3 regions of the Solibacillus sp. FSL W7-1464 genome follow, and region 2 is predicted to be linked to each of the others. Evidence: riboswitches for the same ligand, from Rfam matches in the RefSeq annotation. Region 2 holds a riboswitch; each other region holds the start of a gene.
What was found. A riboswitch is a leader RNA that binds a small molecule or an ion and turns the genes downstream of it on or off. The one in region 2 is predicted to bind cobalamin.

Region 1: it holds a riboswitch for cobalamin, as region 2 does, so the genes downstream of both, MKZ25_RS02770 (ABC transporter substrate-binding protein) here and MKZ25_RS05810 (hypothetical protein) in region 2, are expected to answer to the same signal.
Region 3: it holds a riboswitch for cobalamin, as region 2 does, so the genes downstream of both, MKZ25_RS07595 (energy-coupling factor ABC transporter permease) here and MKZ25_RS05810 (hypothetical protein) in region 2, are expected to answer to the same signal.

What each region holds. Positions count from the first base shown of each region.
Region 1 is NZ_JBBORC010000001.1:551,628-557,629, forward strand. It holds gene MKZ25_RS02755 (amino acid ABC transporter permease) at 1-576, shown strand, start outside; gene MKZ25_RS02760 (amino acid ABC transporter permease) at 589-1,299, shown strand; gene MKZ25_RS02765 (amino acid ABC transporter ATP-binding protein) at 1,312-2,067, shown strand; cobalamin riboswitch at 2,167-2,357, shown strand; gene MKZ25_RS02770 (ABC transporter substrate-binding protein) at 2,499-3,446, shown strand; gene MKZ25_RS02775 (FecCD family ABC transporter permease) at 3,439-4,437, shown strand; gene MKZ25_RS02780 (adenosylcobinamide amidohydrolase) at 4,437-5,903, shown strand.
Region 2 is NZ_JBBORC010000001.1:1,226,767-1,232,768, reverse strand. It holds gene MKZ25_RS05820 (bifunctional adenosylcobinamide kinase/adenosylcobinamide-phosphate guanylyltransferase) at 1-467, opposite strand, end outside; gene MKZ25_RS05815 (ABC transporter substrate-binding protein) at 538-1,491, opposite strand; gene MKZ25_RS05810 (hypothetical protein) at 1,481-2,038, opposite strand; cobalamin riboswitch at 2,199-2,380, opposite strand; gene MKZ25_RS05805 (Fur family transcriptional regulator) at 2,444-2,854, opposite strand; gene MKZ25_RS05800 (metal ABC transporter permease) at 2,851-3,717, opposite strand; gene MKZ25_RS05795 (metal ABC transporter ATP-binding protein) at 3,733-4,479, opposite strand; gene MKZ25_RS05790 (isopropylmalate synthase) at 4,590-4,823, shown strand; gene MKZ25_RS05785 (hypothetical protein) at 4,980-5,189, opposite strand; gene MKZ25_RS05780 (pyroglutamyl-peptidase I) at 5,300-5,923, opposite strand; gene dacB (D-alanyl-D-alanine carboxypeptidase/D-alanyl-D-alanine endopeptidase) at 5,937-6,002, opposite strand, start outside.
Region 3 is NZ_JBBORC010000001.1:1,590,826-1,596,827, forward strand. It holds gene MKZ25_RS07570 (hypothetical protein) at 193-324, shown strand; gene MKZ25_RS07575 (hypothetical protein) at 623-754, opposite strand; gene MKZ25_RS07580 (energy-coupling factor ABC transporter ATP-binding protein) at 772-1,611, opposite strand; gene cbiQ (cobalt ECF transporter T component CbiQ) at 1,622-2,401, opposite strand; gene MKZ25_RS07590 (energy-coupling factor ABC transporter substrate-binding protein) at 2,388-2,675, opposite strand; gene MKZ25_RS07595 (energy-coupling factor ABC transporter permease) at 2,677-3,420, opposite strand; cobalamin riboswitch at 3,544-3,720, opposite strand; cobalamin riboswitch at 4,127-4,313, shown strand; gene cobJ (precorrin-3B C(17)-methyltransferase) at 4,456-6,002, shown strand, end outside.

The DNA.
Region 1 (6,002 bases), 680 kb from region 2:
AAATTGAGCTCCAATAAAATACTTAGGCTTTTAGCAAATGGCTATACGACCGTGATCCGTTGTACACCATCAATTGTTTTACTATTTCTAGTGTATTACGGCATTCCCGCCTTTGCAGAAGGGGTATTCGGTATTTACTTGCAAAATGTACCGACAGGCGTTTTTGTCGTTATTACGTTTAGTCTGCAATTTGCGGCAATGATGTCCGAAGTTATTCGATCTGCGTATTTGGCGATCGACCGCGGACAATTTGAAGCGGCCGTCAGTGTGGGGCTAACACCGTTTCAGGCTTATCGTCGTATTATTTTCCCGCAAGCGTTTGTGGTTGCGATTCCAAACTTCGGAAATGGCTTGATTTCGGTTTTACAAGAAGGTGCCCTTGCTTACACGATAGGCTTTATCGATATCGTAGGGAAGGCAAACTTAATTATTGCGAACAATTATGGAACACATACTCTTGAGATTTACATCGCATTAGCGGTCATTTACTGGGTTTTATCGATTTCAATTGAGAAAACCTTTGCCTTGCTAGAAAAAGCTTTCAGCAAAGGAAAACAATCTATTAAAACAACGTAGGAGGGGCTTACAATGGGATTAATCAACTGGCAATTTTTATTTGATACATTTTTTGTTGCATTAAGTGGTGTTCCAGTAGCGCTTCTCGTTACGGTTGTTTCACTTTTTGTAGCAGTACCATTAGGTTTTTTACTAGCACTTGCACGTGTTTATGAAATACCGGTCGTCAACTTTTTTGCGAAAATTTACATTTCTTTTGTCCGAGGCACACCCATTATTATTCAAATTTTTGTTCTGTATGCAACAATACCCTTACTGTTAAGTGGCCTGTTTGAGAAATACAATATCGACTATCCAATCTATAATGTGAATCCGTTATGGTATGCATTTATTATTTTCTCATTCAATACGGCAGCAATTTTAATTGAAGTGTTTCGATCCGCCATACAAACAGTTCCGAAAGGTCAGCTGGAAGCAGCACAATCGGTTGGACTCACGTCAGCACAGGCATACCGACGTATTATTATTCCACAAGCTTTAGTTTCTGCGATGCCGAACCTATGTACAGCGACGATCAACTTGATTAAAGCTACTTCGCTCGGTTATGCAATATCGTTACAGGAAATCACGCTCAAGGCTAAAGTAGAGGCGAATTTTGGATACAACTATTTAGAGGCATATATTGATATTTTCATTGTCTATTTAATTATCTGTATGACGGTTGAGTATTTATTTAAATGGTCTGAAAAGCGTTTAAGTCGCTATAAAGCGGTGACAGTTTAAGGAGGAATCGCAATGCTTGAAATTAAAAATGTGCATAAAACATTTGGGGAACTCAAAATATTAAAAGGCGTCGACTTGACGATTGATAAAGGTGATGTCGTAGTCATTTTAGGTCCAAGTGGTTCAGGAAAAACGACATTGCTGCGCTGCATTAACTTTTTAGAACGTGCAGATGAAGGGACAGCAAGCTTCGACAATATTTCAGTCGATCTAAACAAAGCATCGAAAAAGGATATTTTAGAGATTCGTAAAAAAACAGCATTTGTCTTTCAAAACTATAATCTATTTAATAATAAAACCGCGCTTGAAAATGTAGCTGAAGGACTTATCATCGGTCGTGGTATGAAAAAAGATGAAGCATATACAATTTCCAAAAAGGCCCTTGATAAGGTGGGCTTAACAGAGAAATATGATTCTTATCCAAGCCAATTGTCTGGTGGCCAACAACAGCGTGTTGGGATTGCACGTGCTGTAGCCTTAAATCCGGATATTATTTTATTTGATGAGCCAACTTCAGCACTCGATCCTGAACTCGTAGGGGAAGTATTAGGCGTGATGAAAGACATCGCAAAAGAAGGGACGACAATGTTAGTCGTTACACATGAAATGTCATTCGCGCGTGATGTGGCCAACCGTGTCATTTTCATGGACGGCGGAAATGTTATTGAAGAAGGCTCACCACATGAAATTTTCGTGCAGCCAAAAGAAGACCGAACAAAGCAATTCCTGCGTCGTGTACTTCCAGATGACTATACGTACCATATATAAGGGTAACGAGCAATAAATTCATAGCTTACGTCGAATTATCTGACACTTTAATAAATTTGCACACATTCCGTTAATCTTCCGCTATAATAAAGACATTAATTTAATATGGACGATAAAGGTTCTTACTCTATTGATAGAGTAAGGAGTAAAAGGGAAATCGGTTCAAATCCGATGCGGTCCCGCCACTGTAACTGCTAGTTGAGAGCAATATGCCACTGAAAAAAATTCGGGAAGGCGCTCTTCAACGTTTATGCATAAGCCAGGAGACCTGCCTTTATAATGCCCTAAATTAAACCTACGAGGATAGGATGTGGCGGATAAATTCTTTTTGATGAATTTTATTTGCATACGTAAAGCTTCCTTCATTTATAGTAGGGGAGCTTTTTATTTTTGTAGAAAATTATACAACGAGATTTCAGGAGGTTTTTATTTTGAAAAAATGGCAACTGCTCTCTTCCGCAGCATTACTTACATTAACTCTAGCGGCATGTAATTCGGAAAAAGCAACAGATGAACAATCTGCAAAAGACAATAAAGAAGTATCTGACGCAGCACAATTTCCGGTAACTATAAAAGATGCATTGGACAAAGAAATTACGCTTGAAAAAGCACCGGAACGCATTATTACATTGGCTCCATCCAATACGGAAATTTTATTCGGACTAGGGTTAAACGATGAAATTATCGCTGTGAACGACAATGATACATATCCTGAAGAAGCATTATCTAAAGAATCAGTTGGCGGCATGGAGTTCAATTTAGAACAAATAATCGGTCTGCAACCTGATTTAGTCGTAGCGCATGAATCCGGAATGTACAGCTTCAATGAACAGGCAATTGCGCAGCTTGAATCAGTAGGCATTCCCGTATTCGTTGTAAAGGATGCGAAAACATTTGAAGAAACATACGAAACGATCAAACAAATCGGGCAACTGACAAATAAAGAACAAGAAGCCGAAAAAATGATTGCCTCGATCAAAGAGGGAATTGAAGAAATTGAAGTGAAAGTAGCCGACCTGGAAGAAAAGTCCGTGTTTATTGTTGTTGGAACAGATCCGGACCTTTATGCTGCAGGTGAAGAAACATTCATCAGTGAAATGCTGGACGTTCTAAATGCAGAAAATGCTGTTCCGGAACTAGGGTGGCCGATGTACAGCTCTGAGCAATTTGTAAACAGCAATCCGGATGTCATTTTAGTAACGTATGAAAACGACATGGCGGCAATCGAGAAAAACGATGCCTATGCCGAAATGGATGCAGTGAAAAATGGCAATGTGAAATTAGTCGATGGCGATACGACGAGCCGACAAGGTCCGCGTATTGTTGAAGGTATTGAATCAATAGGTGCGGCGATTTACCCAGAGGTATTTAATGAATAAAAAATATTCAATCTCCTATGTACTATCGATTGGATTGCTTTTAAGCAGCGTATGGATCGGCATTTCATTCGGGTCTGTTAATATCCCGTTTTCAACATTATGGGATAAAACGACTGATCCGGTTGCATACAGTATTTTGTGGAAAATCCGAATGCCACGTGTCATTTTAGCGGCACTAATCGGGGCATCTTTAGCAATAGCCGGAGCTGCATTTCAAGGGTTACTTAAAAACCCTTTGGCGGATCCGTATACATTAGGTATTTCATCTGGTGCCTCGGTCGGTGCGGTTATGACCATCTTTTTAGGGATTTCAATACCGGTACTCGGTGTCTTCACATTGCCCGTATTCAGTATGGCCGGTGCCGCATGTACGATGATTATTGTCCTGACATTTGCCCGACTAGTTGACCGTTCGATGAAAATGGAAACACTGATTTTGACGGGGATTATTTTCAGCTCGTTTTTAGGGTCCTGCATTTCCTTAATGGTCGCACTTACAGGTGAACAGCTAAGAGAAATTATCGGCTGGCTTTTAGGAAGTGTGTCGATGCGAGGCTGGCCATATGTTCAGATGGTACTGCCGTTTATGATGTTCGGTACAGCACTTATTTGGCTGACTCGCCGTGAGCTGAATGCGATGATTTATGGGGAAGAGCGTGCCCAGTATTTAGGGGTAAATGTTAAGCGCAGCAAATATATGATTTTGGCGGGCGGTTCCGTTTTAACAGGAGCGGCTGTTGCAGCATCCGGGACAATTGGATTTGTCGGATTAGTAGTGCCGCATATGATACGCCTGCTGATCGGAGCAGACCATCGACATTTATTGACATTGTCGTTTTTGAACGGTGCAAGCCTGCTCGTCATTTGTGACTTAGTATCGCGTACAATTATCGCGCCTATTGAACTGCCGATCGGTGTTATTACTTCCTTTATTGGCGCGCCTGTCTTTGCCTATATTTTCTTCAAGCAACGTAGAAAGGTTGTTGCATAATGTTAATAGTAAATAATTTATCAGGTGGTTACGGCGGGAAAAAGATTATAAAAAATGTGACGTTTCACGTGGAAAAAGGAAGAATTCTCGGGATTCTTGGTCCGAACGGCAGCGGCAAATCGACATTGCTGAAAATGATCAGTGGTGTGCTGAAGCCAGAAACAGGTGAAATTTTCATCGAAGAGAAACCGCTTAAAAGCTATGACAATAAGCAATTGGCAAAAAAGATGGCGGTTCTGCCTCAATTAAATGCAAGTGCGTTTACGAATAGTGTATATGATGCAGTTTCGTTAGGACGTTACCCCCATCAAAGCGGCTTTTTTTCGTCCTGGACCGAAGAAGATGAAGCGACGGTTCAGCGGGCGATGGAAAGTACAGGGGTTTCTCAATATAAACATCAGTACTTGGAGTTTTTATCGGGTGGCGAGCAGCAGCGGGTTTTTATCGCCCAGGCACTTGCACAAAATTCGGAATTGCTTCTATTGGATGAACCGACAAACCATTTGGATATCGCCCATCAAAAGCAGATTCTGGATATGATACGGATGCAAGTTGAGGTGCATGGGCTGACGGTTGTGTCGATTTTCCATGATATCAACTTGGCATCACTTTATTGTGATGAACTCCTTCTGTTGGAAAATGGTGAAGTGAGAGCATTCGGGGAGCCGCATGAAGTCGTATTAGAAGAACAGATTGCTGATGTGTATCAGGCTAGGATTGCGACATATCCTCACCCGGAGCTGCCAAAACCGCAAATTACGATGCTGCCGACGAATGAAATGGAACGAAAAGCTGCAACAATCCAGATGGATCAGTTTCAAATAACAGAAGACTATATTGAATATCGGGCACAGGCACCGCTGAAAGTGATTTCTTCGGCTGTGCATAATGCGGGCATAGGCTGGTATGACACATTGCTCAATCGTTCCATTGCTCCTGAATACGATATTTATAATGTGAAAGAAGAAACGGAGCAATTTTTAAAAGAGCGTCAATTTTCTCCAACGAATACAGTCGTAATGCTGACAGCTGTGGATACAAGCTGTGCAGTCATTCGTCATTTCTCGAAAAATAATGTAGAAATCCTTGTCATGGTAACAGCAGGGGTAGGAAACAGTGTCGACGTTACGAAAACGTATTTGCGGGAAGATGAGCCACATGTCGGTACGATTAATACATGGGTAATCATTCATGGTAAGCTGACAAATGAAGCATTTATTCAGGCAATGATTACAGCAACAGAAGCAAAAACGAAAGCTTTGGCAGATCAGCAAATAAAAGATTCAATGACAAATACGATCGCAACAAGTACCGCAACGGACAGTCTATTGATCGCCGCTACGCAACTAGGGGATGAAATGCCGTATGCCGGACCTATCACCGAAATCGGTAAACTGATCGGCCGGGCTGTTTTCGAAGTTACGATAGAAGCAATTAAAAAATATAAACAGCATTATAATAAGTAAAGTATGCTGGAAAAAAATGTCCGCTTAAAAAAGCGTCATTCTACTTAAAGGAAATTTTTAAAAGGCATAGAAATGATATTAAATCGAAAGGGTGATGAC
Region 2 (6,002 bases):
TCACCCAACAATTTACGATATAAATTTACTTCCCCATATTGTGATGGGAGTTCATCCAGCACTTCATTTGATACAACTATAATTGTAGCACCCTGCTTACGCCAAGTTAGCAATTGCTTTTGCAGCGATCCGATACAATTATCAATATATTCGCTATTTTCATTCCTTTGTTCATATGTATAAAGTACATTCGAAAGCCATGTTGTCACACATTCAAAAAGCACAACTGTATCATTATTTAATTCTTGAATAGCTGGTGGAACTTCGACTTGCATTTCCACTGTGTTCCAGTTGATGTTCTGACTATCACGGTCCAGCTGATGGCGGATAATCCGTTTTTTCATTTCCTCATCAAAGGATACGCCTGTCGCAACATAGTAGAGCGTCTTCTCTTCACCTAACTGCCTTGCGTATTTTTCTGCAAAAGCACTTTTCCCGCTTCGTACACCACCCGTTATAAAGATCAATCGGCTACCTCCTCGTCCTTATATGTAAAAAGAACATGCCGAAACTAAGGCATGTCCTTCTATTCTATACTTATTTAAACAGTTCCGGGTATACTGATTGTGCCATAATTTCTACCGCTTCACCAATACGCGGTCCAGGTCGGGACATAATATCCCCATCCACTAAATAAACTGCCTTGTCTGTGACTGCCTGTATTTTCTCCCAGCCTGTACGTCCTAAAATTTCTTCGACCGCATTTTCCATATATGTTGCAGGTGTAATGATAATTTCAGGGTTACGTGTAATGATATCTTCTTCCGTTACACTGATCCAGCTCTTCTGATCCGCAAAAATATTTTCAACATTTGCGTGATCCATTATTTCCTGCTGGAACGTACTGCTGCCGGTAGTCCAAAGATTCGGAGCTGGTGACACTTCATAATAGGCTTTTTTCTTCGTATCAAGTGTTGCTGTTTTTTCCTGTACTGTTTCGATTTGCGCTTTAATGTCCGCTACAACTTTTTCACCTTTATCGTCCACACCCATTACTTCCGACAGCTGGATAATATCCGAATAAACATCATCAAATGTCGCCGCCGAAGCAATTACAAATACTTTAAGACCCGCATCTTCCAATTGGGCAATTTGTGCTTCCTCCCCAATTGTATAAGCTATAACGACATCCGGATCTAATTCCAGAATTCGCTCTGCATTGATGACAGTAGAAGTCGACACACGCTCGATTTTTTGTGCGGCTTCCGGATATGTATCATATTCTGTTGCCCCGACAATTTGTTCACCGACACCCAGCTCAAACAAAATTTCTGTATTGCTCGGCTGTAGGGAAATAATCGTTTCCGGTACTTCATCGAATGTTACTTCCACACCACGGTCATCTACAACTGTATAGGGTGCTCCTTCATTTTTCGATGCAGTCTGTGTTTCTTTTTCCGCATTGCCATCTGTTTTTTCCTCATCTGATCCACATGCTGCCAGTAATAATGTTGCCGCGAAAGCAACGACCCATTTGTTATTAAATTTCATTTGTTGTAACTCCTTTTTTCTTTTTCGTTGGATAGGATTTTGAGATAAATGGAATTTCCTCTTGTTGATGCTGCTGATTCATATAGACCGCCATGACAAAAAACACATTGGCAAGCAGCCCGAGAAAATCGAACAGAATTTCATCCACTTCTCTTTCTTCACTTACTTTATGTAATGCTCTGTAAGACTTTTTTGCCTCACTGCGGCAAATATGCAGTCTTGCTGCACTTTCGATTCCTTGTGGCAGAACAAACTGCTGAATCGTTTCTCCGACTTCACCTACATAAAAATCGTATCGATCGCTTAGCCATTGTAAATCCTCAGATGTAATGGCCAATTTGCCACGGACAGAACCATTGGCATGATAGGCTAACGGTTGTATCCTCCTTAAGTCTTCCAAGACGACTTGACCGGATGCATCATCGACTAATGTTGGAAAGACTGTACCGATGCGGGTTGTTAAAGAGTCGGTTCGAATTTCATAATCGACGCAGCTTGATTTTTCCCGCATAAACGGATAGCAGGAATAACGGATATCCTTTTTCATAAAATTCTCCTCACTTCAAGTAGTGCCCCGCCGAAATTACCGAGTGTACGAAAAAAAAGCCACCCAAGAAAATGGATGGCTTCAATAATCAAAAAAGAGTGTAAAACGATGCTCATTCGATCAGTGACTGCCGTACATTCTCTTTAATTCCGAAGAGGGATGTTACGATAAGAAAAAGATTGGTCTCCTGGCTCTGCGTTTCACTTTACTCATAAGTACCTTCCCGCTAGTTTAGCAGTGGTATCACACTTATTTTCATCAACGCTTACAGTTACGGATATAGCTTCGGATTTACACCGAATTCCCATTTATGCATCATGCATCTTTTTCCTGCAAATTTATTCAATTTGTCTTTATCACTTTAGCATAATAATATTATTATGCAAATAAAATATTTTCAGTTTACTATAAACATTCCGGACATTTGCCGTAAATCTCAAATTTATGCGCCTCAACAGCATAACCCGGCAGCTTTTCACCGAGCATTTCCATCGGGCAAACAGACAGTTCCTTTACATTCCCGCAATCACTGCAAATAAAGTGGTGGTGATGGTGATCCGACTCACAGTGCATACGGAAATTTCGCTCACCGTTTAATTCTGTTTCTTCTAAAATATCAAGCTCCACGAAAGTTGCCAAGTTACGGTAAATTGTATCGAAACTCATCCCGGGGAAATCCTTTTTCAATACTGATAACAAGTCACGGGCAGTCAAATACTTTTCTGTAGCTGCAAACATATCCAAAATCAACTCTCGTTTATCCGTTTTTTTATAGCCATTTTCCTTTAATATTTCCCACGCGCGCGTTGCATTCACAGTAGTTCTTCCCCTTCCGATTTAATTGTGAATTTCAAAACAAGTTTTTTAATTAAAATTACGAACAGCAAGATCAAAATGGAGGTAACAACAATTGTTCCACCAGGTGCCAAGTTCAGGTAAAATGCAGAAATGAGTCCGATTACTACGGCCAGCTCTCCAAATACAATCGCTAAAATAATTGCTTCTTTAAAGCCGCGAGCCAGTCGCATCGCTGCAGCTACCGGTAATGTCATTAAGCTTGAAACAAGCAGAATTCCGACAATACGCATACTTGCTGCGATAACGAGAGCGACAACAATCATAAACAATAAGTGAATCCACTTCGCAGGTAAACCGCTCGCTTTCGCATATTCCTCATCGAACGACAAGACGAAAAGCTCTTTAAAAAACAGGACTAAAAATAATACGACAACGACTGCAATTGCCAGTACAACATATAAATCCTGGCGCGATACAGCAGATACAGAACCGAATAAATAGCTCATTAAATCGGTATTAAATCCGCTTGCAAGTGAAATTAAAATGGCACTCACACCGATTCCGCCCGACATAATAATCGGTATCGCAAGTTCTTCATAATGTTTATATAGTCGGCGTAATCGTTCAATTAAAATCGAACCACTTACAGATGCGATAATCCCTAAATAAATCGGATTCAGCAATGCCAACGCTGCAAACGATTGGCTCAAGTACAGGCTCCCGGCAATCCCCGCCAGTGTAACATGCGACAGTGCATCCGCAATGAGCGATAAACGTCTTACTACGATAAATACACCTAATAGTGGTGCGATGACTCCAATAACAAGCCCTGAGAAAAAGGCATTTTGTAAAAATTCATAGTTTAATATAGCTTCTATCATAACGGCCTGCTCCTCTTAATGAATCTTTCGAACAGAGTGGCCGTTCCAGCTAGCAATCTGTTCTTCCGAAATCGTATCAAAATCATTTTTGTATCCATGGAAATGGATCGACTGATTTAAGCATGCGACATGACTGACCCGATCCGAAACCGTGTCCACATCGTGTGTAACTAAAATCATTGTCATATTGTGATGCTTATTCAAATGTGCGAGCATATCATAGAATGCCTGCACATTTTCGCGGTCAATGCCGACTGTTGGTTCATCCAAAATAAGGAGCTTCGGATCGGACACTAATGCACGAGCGATGAACACACGTTGCTGCTGCCCGCCGGAAAGCTGTCCAATATTCCGTTTCAGAAATTTCTCCATGCCGACATCTTTTAAAGCACCTTTTACTAAAAAGTCCGCATCTTTTGGATAGCGTTTAAAAAGTCCGACCTTTTGCGATAGACCGCTTTTCACGACTTCTTCGACCGTTGCAGGAAACCCCGAGTTAAAGGCATTGGATTTTTGCGAGACATAGCCAATCCATTCGCGGTGTTTAAAATGGCTTGCCTGTTCGCCAAATAATTTAATTTCCCCTGACATGGGCTTCAACAGTCCTAAAATCAATTTCAAAAGTGTCGATTTACCGGAACCGTTTTGTCCGATCAACGCCAAAAAGTCGCCTTCATTGACACGTAGCGAAATATTCTTCAGTGCTTGCGTGTATTCATATTGAAAGGAAACATCCTTCAATTCAATCAATGGTTTTTTCATTTCGTTCGCTTCTTTCTAATTCAAAATCATTACGATTTACATCATGTTAGTATAATGCAGTTTTTTGTTCATGTAAAGGGAATAAACTTGAGAGGATGGAGACAATTCAAATGCTACAGTGGTTTGATAACCTAAAAGGAATGAATGACAGCCAGCTACAGGATTTTGCAAAACAGCAGGGGCTTGAATTGAGCCTGGAAGAAATTCAGAAGCTGCAAAAAATTTTGAAGCATGCCAATATCAGCTGGGCTCTGACCGGCATTCCAAAAGAGGTATTACAAAAAATTCAGAAGCTGCTTGGGGATAAACGCTATAAAAAGTTGATGAAGCTCGTCGGATTGTAATTTATTATTAATCGGAATTTTCGTGTACACACTTTTGTAAAACCCGTAAAATTATCTCCCATATAAAGCAAAAATCAGCCGCAACACGGCTGATTTTTTATTCTTACTTTTTTCATTACTTTCAATGCTTTATTGACATTGTGACAAATTGTAACCTTATTCCATTTCGTTGCTAAATAAGTCTCGCATTAAATCATTGTACATTTTACTGTCTTTAGGTATATAATGCACTGTTTCTAAATCGTAAAACTTAATACGCATGGTCATATCCTTTTTTTGAAGGTACACCCTTACGCTTGCCATGTCCTTATAGACGCCCTTGTCCGTTTCACTTGTTACTACGCCTTGCGCTTTAAATACTGCCATTAATTTACCCCTTTTAAGATATTATATTGTGTTTATTTTAATGGTAAGGGAAAATAGGGATTACTTCAGCTAACCACTTTGCGTAACTTCAAAAGATATAACTTAAATTCCTATCGTGCCAGCTCCACATTTTCTACACAAACTTCGATTGCCAGTTCAATGGCCGCTGTCAGATCCCGCATTGACCAGCCTGGAATTCGGCCGTGCTCAATCGCCAGCTCGAATGATGCAGGGATGTGGATAAATCCTGTAGCTCGAATCGCTTCATTCTTCGCAGCATAGTACAAGCCTTCATACATTATATTATTGCATAAATACGTTCCTGCTGAATTCGATATTGCCGTCGGATAACCTGCAGTATTTAATCGGTTGACGATTTTGCGGATCGGCAATGTCGACAAATACGCAACATCCCCGTCTTCTTTGATCGGTGCATCTTCAAACGCATTCCCCGCATTGTCCTTTTCTCCATCCTTTACATTCAATGCAACACGTTCCGGAGAAATTTTTGTAATGCCCGACGCTAACCCTAATGAAATGATAATCGTCGGCTTTACTTCTTCGACCAGTGCCATAAATTGTTCCGGTGCTTTTGCGAAGTCAACAGATAGGACATGACCAACAATTTCAAACTGGCCGGTCGTTTTTCCGTTCAGTGCCTGCACGACTTCCATTGTAGGATTGATCGGATTTGATAAAAACGGTTCAAATCCTGTTAAAAGTAATTTCTCCATCTGTTCTGCCCCTTTATAAGTTTTTTACAAGCGCTGCCATTGTACGGTCAATGTATACATTTCCACTCGATTTGTTTTC
Region 3 (6,002 bases), 360 kb from region 2:
TGTTTTGATAATGCCGATATTAAATCATGCCTATCCCAACCAATAAGCGAGTGTATTCCCTGATAGAATATCGGAATTTGGATAATGTGGATAATAGTGTTAATACCGTCAGTTCCATTCGAAATATCAAAGTATAAATAATAAATAATTTCCTACACTTAAATTAGTATTAGTGAAAAGGATGTGATTATTTTGGGTGAAACAAAATTCGCTGAACTAAATGATGAGCAGCTCAAAGAAATAAAACAGCTAGAGGAAAAATTTAATATAACCTTAATTGCTTATGATAGCTCTGCATTAGAAAGTCAAAATTCACATAATTAGATTATGGTACTTAGTGTTTAGAATAATTATTTCTAAACACTTTTTTAGTGCAGAATAGGAAAGAGATATTTTATAAAATTCCACCTTATTTTGCAATGGGGCTGAATAAATTATTATGTGGAAATTGGAATCAATAAGTACATTTATTCTAATAGCAAAGTAAGTATTCACAGGTTATTAACATTTAAGATTATTATTGAATGGAATTTAGGAGTCACCGACGTCAGCTTGTTTTATCTTAATTACAATTTCGTCATTTTAATTAATTGAATACAAAATAGGGAACTCAATTCTAAATCTATTTTAAATTATCATTTTCAATATTTGTTATAAATTGTATAAAGCAAGTTTCTGGATCATCATCGAAATTATCCTCTAGTAGAAGCATGTTATCCTGGGGTTCTAAAGATTGCTGTAATTCATTTTTCATCGAAATTCTCCTCAATATTAAGAATTATTTTTTAAGAGGCTCAACAAATCTTTCATAGAGCGGGGGAGTGTTTTCTGAACTTGAATAAGACCTTCCCCCATCATATTTTCATAGCATTGAACAAGCCAAGGCTTTTCAATATGGGCAGTCTCCAACAGTTTGTCATCTGAAAATAGTGCATCTCGTTGCCCCGAATATAATATCTGTCCTTTATGAAAAACGATAAAGTATTCCGCCCATTCATAAATTAAATTGACTTGGTGTGTGGAATACAAAAACGTGCGTTCTTCATTTTGAAGTTCATTTAGATATGTCGTGAGTTGATTAGAAAAATAGAAATCTAAACTACTCGTTGGCTCGTCTAAAATATAAATTTTAGGGTCCATTGCATACACACCTGCAATCGTCACACGTTTTTTTTGTCCACCGCTCAAGAAGTGAATCGGGCGTTCAGTTAAATCATATAATTCCGTTAATTGAATCGCGTTTGCCACATGACGCTCAATCTTTTCATGTGGCCATTTTAAATTAATGGGACCATATAAAATATCCTGTTTTACAGTAGAAGCAAATAATTGATTCTCTGCTTCTTGAAAAATAAAACCAACTTGCTCACGCAGGTGGATTAATTGTTTTTTTCTATAATTTAAAGGCTCACTTAAAAAGTAAATCTCACCACTAGTTGGCTTTTCAAGTCCAATAAGTAATTTAAAAAAAGTTGATTTACCCGAGCCGTTTTCACCTAGAATCGCGACCTTTTTGCCCTTTGGAATCGATAAAGAAATGTCTTTTAATGCCTCGGTACCATCACTGTATCGAAAAGATACATGATTAAAAGTAAAATAGCTTTCTGTCATAAAAAACTCCTTATATTACAAGTATGGCGATACTTATCATAGTAAAAATCAGTGCCATGCATGTGAATTTCATGTCCCACGTTTTTATAGTTGTGAAATGCTGGGGGAGAATGAATTGCTCAATATTCCGTGCAGCCATTGCATCTGACATGGCTTGATAGCGGAAAAAAATTGTCCGAAATAGTGCACTAATCAGTAGGCTTAATGATTGAAAACTTTTTTTATATGAACGATAACCTAAACGAGCATGCTGTGCCGTATAAAGCTGCATAACAGTCCGTAAAAATAAAAAAATAAAGCGATACATCAACTCGATTAATTCAATCACAATTGTAGGCACTTTTAATCGTGCAAGGACCGGGCTGATTTCAAACATTGGTGTAGTTAAAATTAAGAAATATAAGCAGCTTGTTGCACTAACCGCTGTACAAAAGATAGTTATTGCTCGAAGTATGTCGCTCGGTAAAATAAAGAACTGCATCGTAAAAACTGAACTATGCCATAGTGCTGATGCTGGAATCGGCTGTGTAAATGTGATGGATAAAACAATAGCAAACACTCCTGCTAAAACAAAACCGATTGGTGCAAGTAATAATGTAATATATGTTTTCAATGGGACTTTTGCGTAAAATATAATGGCACCGCTCATGAAGAGCAGTGTCCAAACGGAAAAACTGTTATTTCGTAATAATGTGACAAACAATAAAGTAATTAAGCTGAACGTCATTTTTTGGCTTGCTGAAATCTTTAGTAATGCATTATGGCTGGCAATAAAATCAATGTTTAGCATGGTCTTTTGTATGTTTCCCACGCATGTAGCCAATGAAGTAACCGATAATTAATGCACCAATCACGCCTTGTAGAACAAATAAAAGACTTTCGATTTCTCCGCTTGGTGGCTCCCATAGAGCACTAAACCAAGGTTCATAATCTGCTGCGATTTCAGTGATGGCTTCTTCTGCCTCACCATCGGCACCGCCAAATTCCGCATCCTGTAAAAATAGTATCGGTAATAGCGCTAAAACAATCACGCCTAGAAGTAATAGTAAATTTTTCTTAAACATATTAGCTCTCCTTTGCCTTTAATATACGTAGTTGAACTAATTCTCTCATATTATACTTTTGTAAGAAGTTCATAATCATAACCGTTAATAACCCCTCACTAATTGCAAGTGGAATTTGTGTTAATGCAAAGATGCTCGCAAATTTCTGGAATGACCCTAAAATACCGCCTACTTCAGAAGGGAAAGCTAATGCCAACTGAACAGATGTCATTACATATGTACCTAAATCACCAAGCATTGCCGCTAAAAATACAGCTACACTAAATGATAATCCCCATTTTGTCGATAGTTTGAAAACACCAACAGCTATAAAAGGACCGACAATCGCCATTGAGAAAATATTCGCACCTAATGTTGTAAGTCCTCCATGGGCAAGAAGAATGGATTGGAATAATAGGACGATGGATCCTAAGACGCTCATCACAAATGGTCCGAATAAAATCGAGCCTAATCCAACACCAGTAGGATGAGAACAGCTACCTGTAACCGATGGGATTTTTAAAGCAGACAGTACGAATGTAAAAGCACCTGATAGGGCGAGTAGTAGTTTGCTTTCCGGATTTTCCTTAACAACCAAACGAATTACTTGTAGTCCCTTCACCAAGAATGGTAAGCATAGTGCAAACCAGAAAATAGCCCATCCGATTGGTAAAAATCCCTCCATAATGTGCATGGCATATGCTTGCTTTGGCATAAATAACAGAACGATACCGAAGTAAGCAAGTTTTGGTAATAATTGTTTCATGTTTTTACTCCTTTTTTCAATTTTGATGAAAAAAGTGCATAAAAAAATACACTTTTTAGAGTAAAAGTGCATAACAAAAAATAAGCATTAACTGCTTATTTTCACGCACCTATCCTCGTAGGTCTGAATCAGTCATTTTTGGCAGGTATCCTGACTTCTCTTCAACGTAATTGACATGCCTTCCCACATAAAATGCAGTGACGTGTTATGTAATACTCCGAGTTACAGTTGCGGGACAGTACCGGATTTGCACCGGTTTCCCTATTAAGCTTAAAAAGCACCAAAAATTATTCAATTTTCACCATGTGAGAAATAATATCACTTGTATTTTTACTTGTCACTAAATATTTTTAAATACTTTAACTATTCTGTGTTGAATTGGATAATGAAAATTTTATTTATCCTCGTTTGTGTATAGAATTCTCTTGAATATCAATTTTCTTTTAAAAAGTAATTGTAGAAGGTTCAAGTATCAATGTATTGGCAGTGGTTATTGATAAAAAGCTTAATGGTAAGAGACAAGAAAATAATAAAGTAAATAATTGAAATTAAACAACTTTTGATTAGTTAGATAGTAAATTTATGTACAAAACACCTAATAAACGAATAATAAACACTTCACTTATGCTAAATAAGCTTATTGAGATAATAATTACCCTATCATTTTTTAGTAGACTATGTTATTTTTATTTTTATAATAATTTAATAATTTGCAATTTGAATAAGTGCTTACAGAATTTTGTAAGGTAAAAGGGAAATTAGTGAAAGACTAATGCAGCCCCCGCTACTGTAATAGCTGATGAAATCACAATAAATCACTGTCGTAATGATGGGAAGAAGTGAAAGTAAAAGGAAGCTTAAGCCAGGAAACCTGCTTATTTAAACGATACTTACTTTTCGGAGGGAGAAGTATAGGCGAAACAAGTAATTGTTTTTGTGTTTTTTTATACTTTTTTAGTATTAATTTCACATGCCCGTACCTCTTTCTGACAAGAGGTACGGGCATTTTTTATTTCTTATACGGAGGGTGTTTACATGCAAAAGGGAAAAATCTTTGTTGTAGGCTTCGGTCCTGGAGATCGGGAACATATAACAAAACGTGCAGTCGATGCGCTACAGCAAAGTGATCACATTATGGGCTACAAAACGTATGTAGAACTGATTGAGCATTTAGTGACAGCGAAAACCATTGTCAGTACGGGAATGACGGAAGAAGTTTCACGTGCACAAGAAGCTGTAAAACAAGCTGAAGCCGGCCATATTGTTGCCGTTATTTCCAGTGGGGATGCGGGTGTTTACGGGATGGCGGGGCTCGTATATGAAGTATTAATCGAAAAGGGCTGGACTGCAAAAGAAGGCATTGAAGTAGAAGTTGTTCCGGGTATATCTGCGATTAACTCCTGTGCAAGTCTACTTGGCGCTCCGGTTATGCATGATTCATGCACAATTAGTTTAAGTGACCATTTAACACCGTGGACAGTAATCGAAAAACGGATTGAGGCAGCTGCAATGGCAGACTTTGTCGTTGCGTTCTACAATCCGAAATCTGGCAGACGCACGAGACAAATTGTTGAAGCACAGCGTATTTTGCTTAAGTATCGTTCTCCGGATACACCTGTCGGATTAGTAAAAGCTGCCTACCGGGATACACAGGATATTGTATTAACTACATTAGAGGAGATGCTGGAATATGATATCGGAATGCTGACAACGGTAGTCGTAGGGAATTCCTCGACATTTTACTATGATAATAAAATCATTACACCCCGTGGTTATCAGCGTAAGTATACGTTAGGGGAAGAAAAACAACTATTAAAACCGCACCAACGTTTGAAAAAGGAAGCGGAACCTTGGGCATTGGATCAGGAAACGGGTGAAGCAAAGACCGGGTATGAAAAAATTGAAGCTATCGAGAAAAAAATAGTTGAACCAGCAGCTGTTAAAACAACCGCATTACAGCTTGCAAATGAAGCATTAGCGCTCGTACATAAAGAAACGTCAGCTGTAAAAGTTGAAGAAAATCCTTTTTTAGTACAGCAAGAAGTGGAATCCATATTTGAATTTGCTGTATCACCAGGTGTTGCCAATAAAATGATTACACCAGCACAAATGATTACATTGGCAGAGGTTGTAGGAGAACGCGGTACGATGGAGTATACGCCTGATCACCGCCTCGTGTTGAAGGTACCTACTGATTCACCTCAAAGAATTGTAGAAACGGTAGAACAAACGGGCTTACTTGTTCAACCTGTCGGCGACGTAGTAATCGTCAAGGCATGTGATTTCTGTTACGGCGAAAAAGCGGAATCCATTCCATATGCGGAACAGGTCATGGAAACGCTCGGTGGCATTAAAATGCCGAAAGAGCTTCACGTCGGTTTTAATGGATGCGGTATGGCATGTTATCGAGCGGTTTTTGATGATATCGGTATTGTTTACCGCAAGAAAAAGTTCGATTTGTTTATCGGTTCCAAGCCAGTAGGACGAACAGCTCATGCCGCGCAACCGGTCCTTGAAGGTCTGAATCCTGAACAACTAATTCCATTACTAACCGATATTGTGGCGGACTATAAAGAGAATGC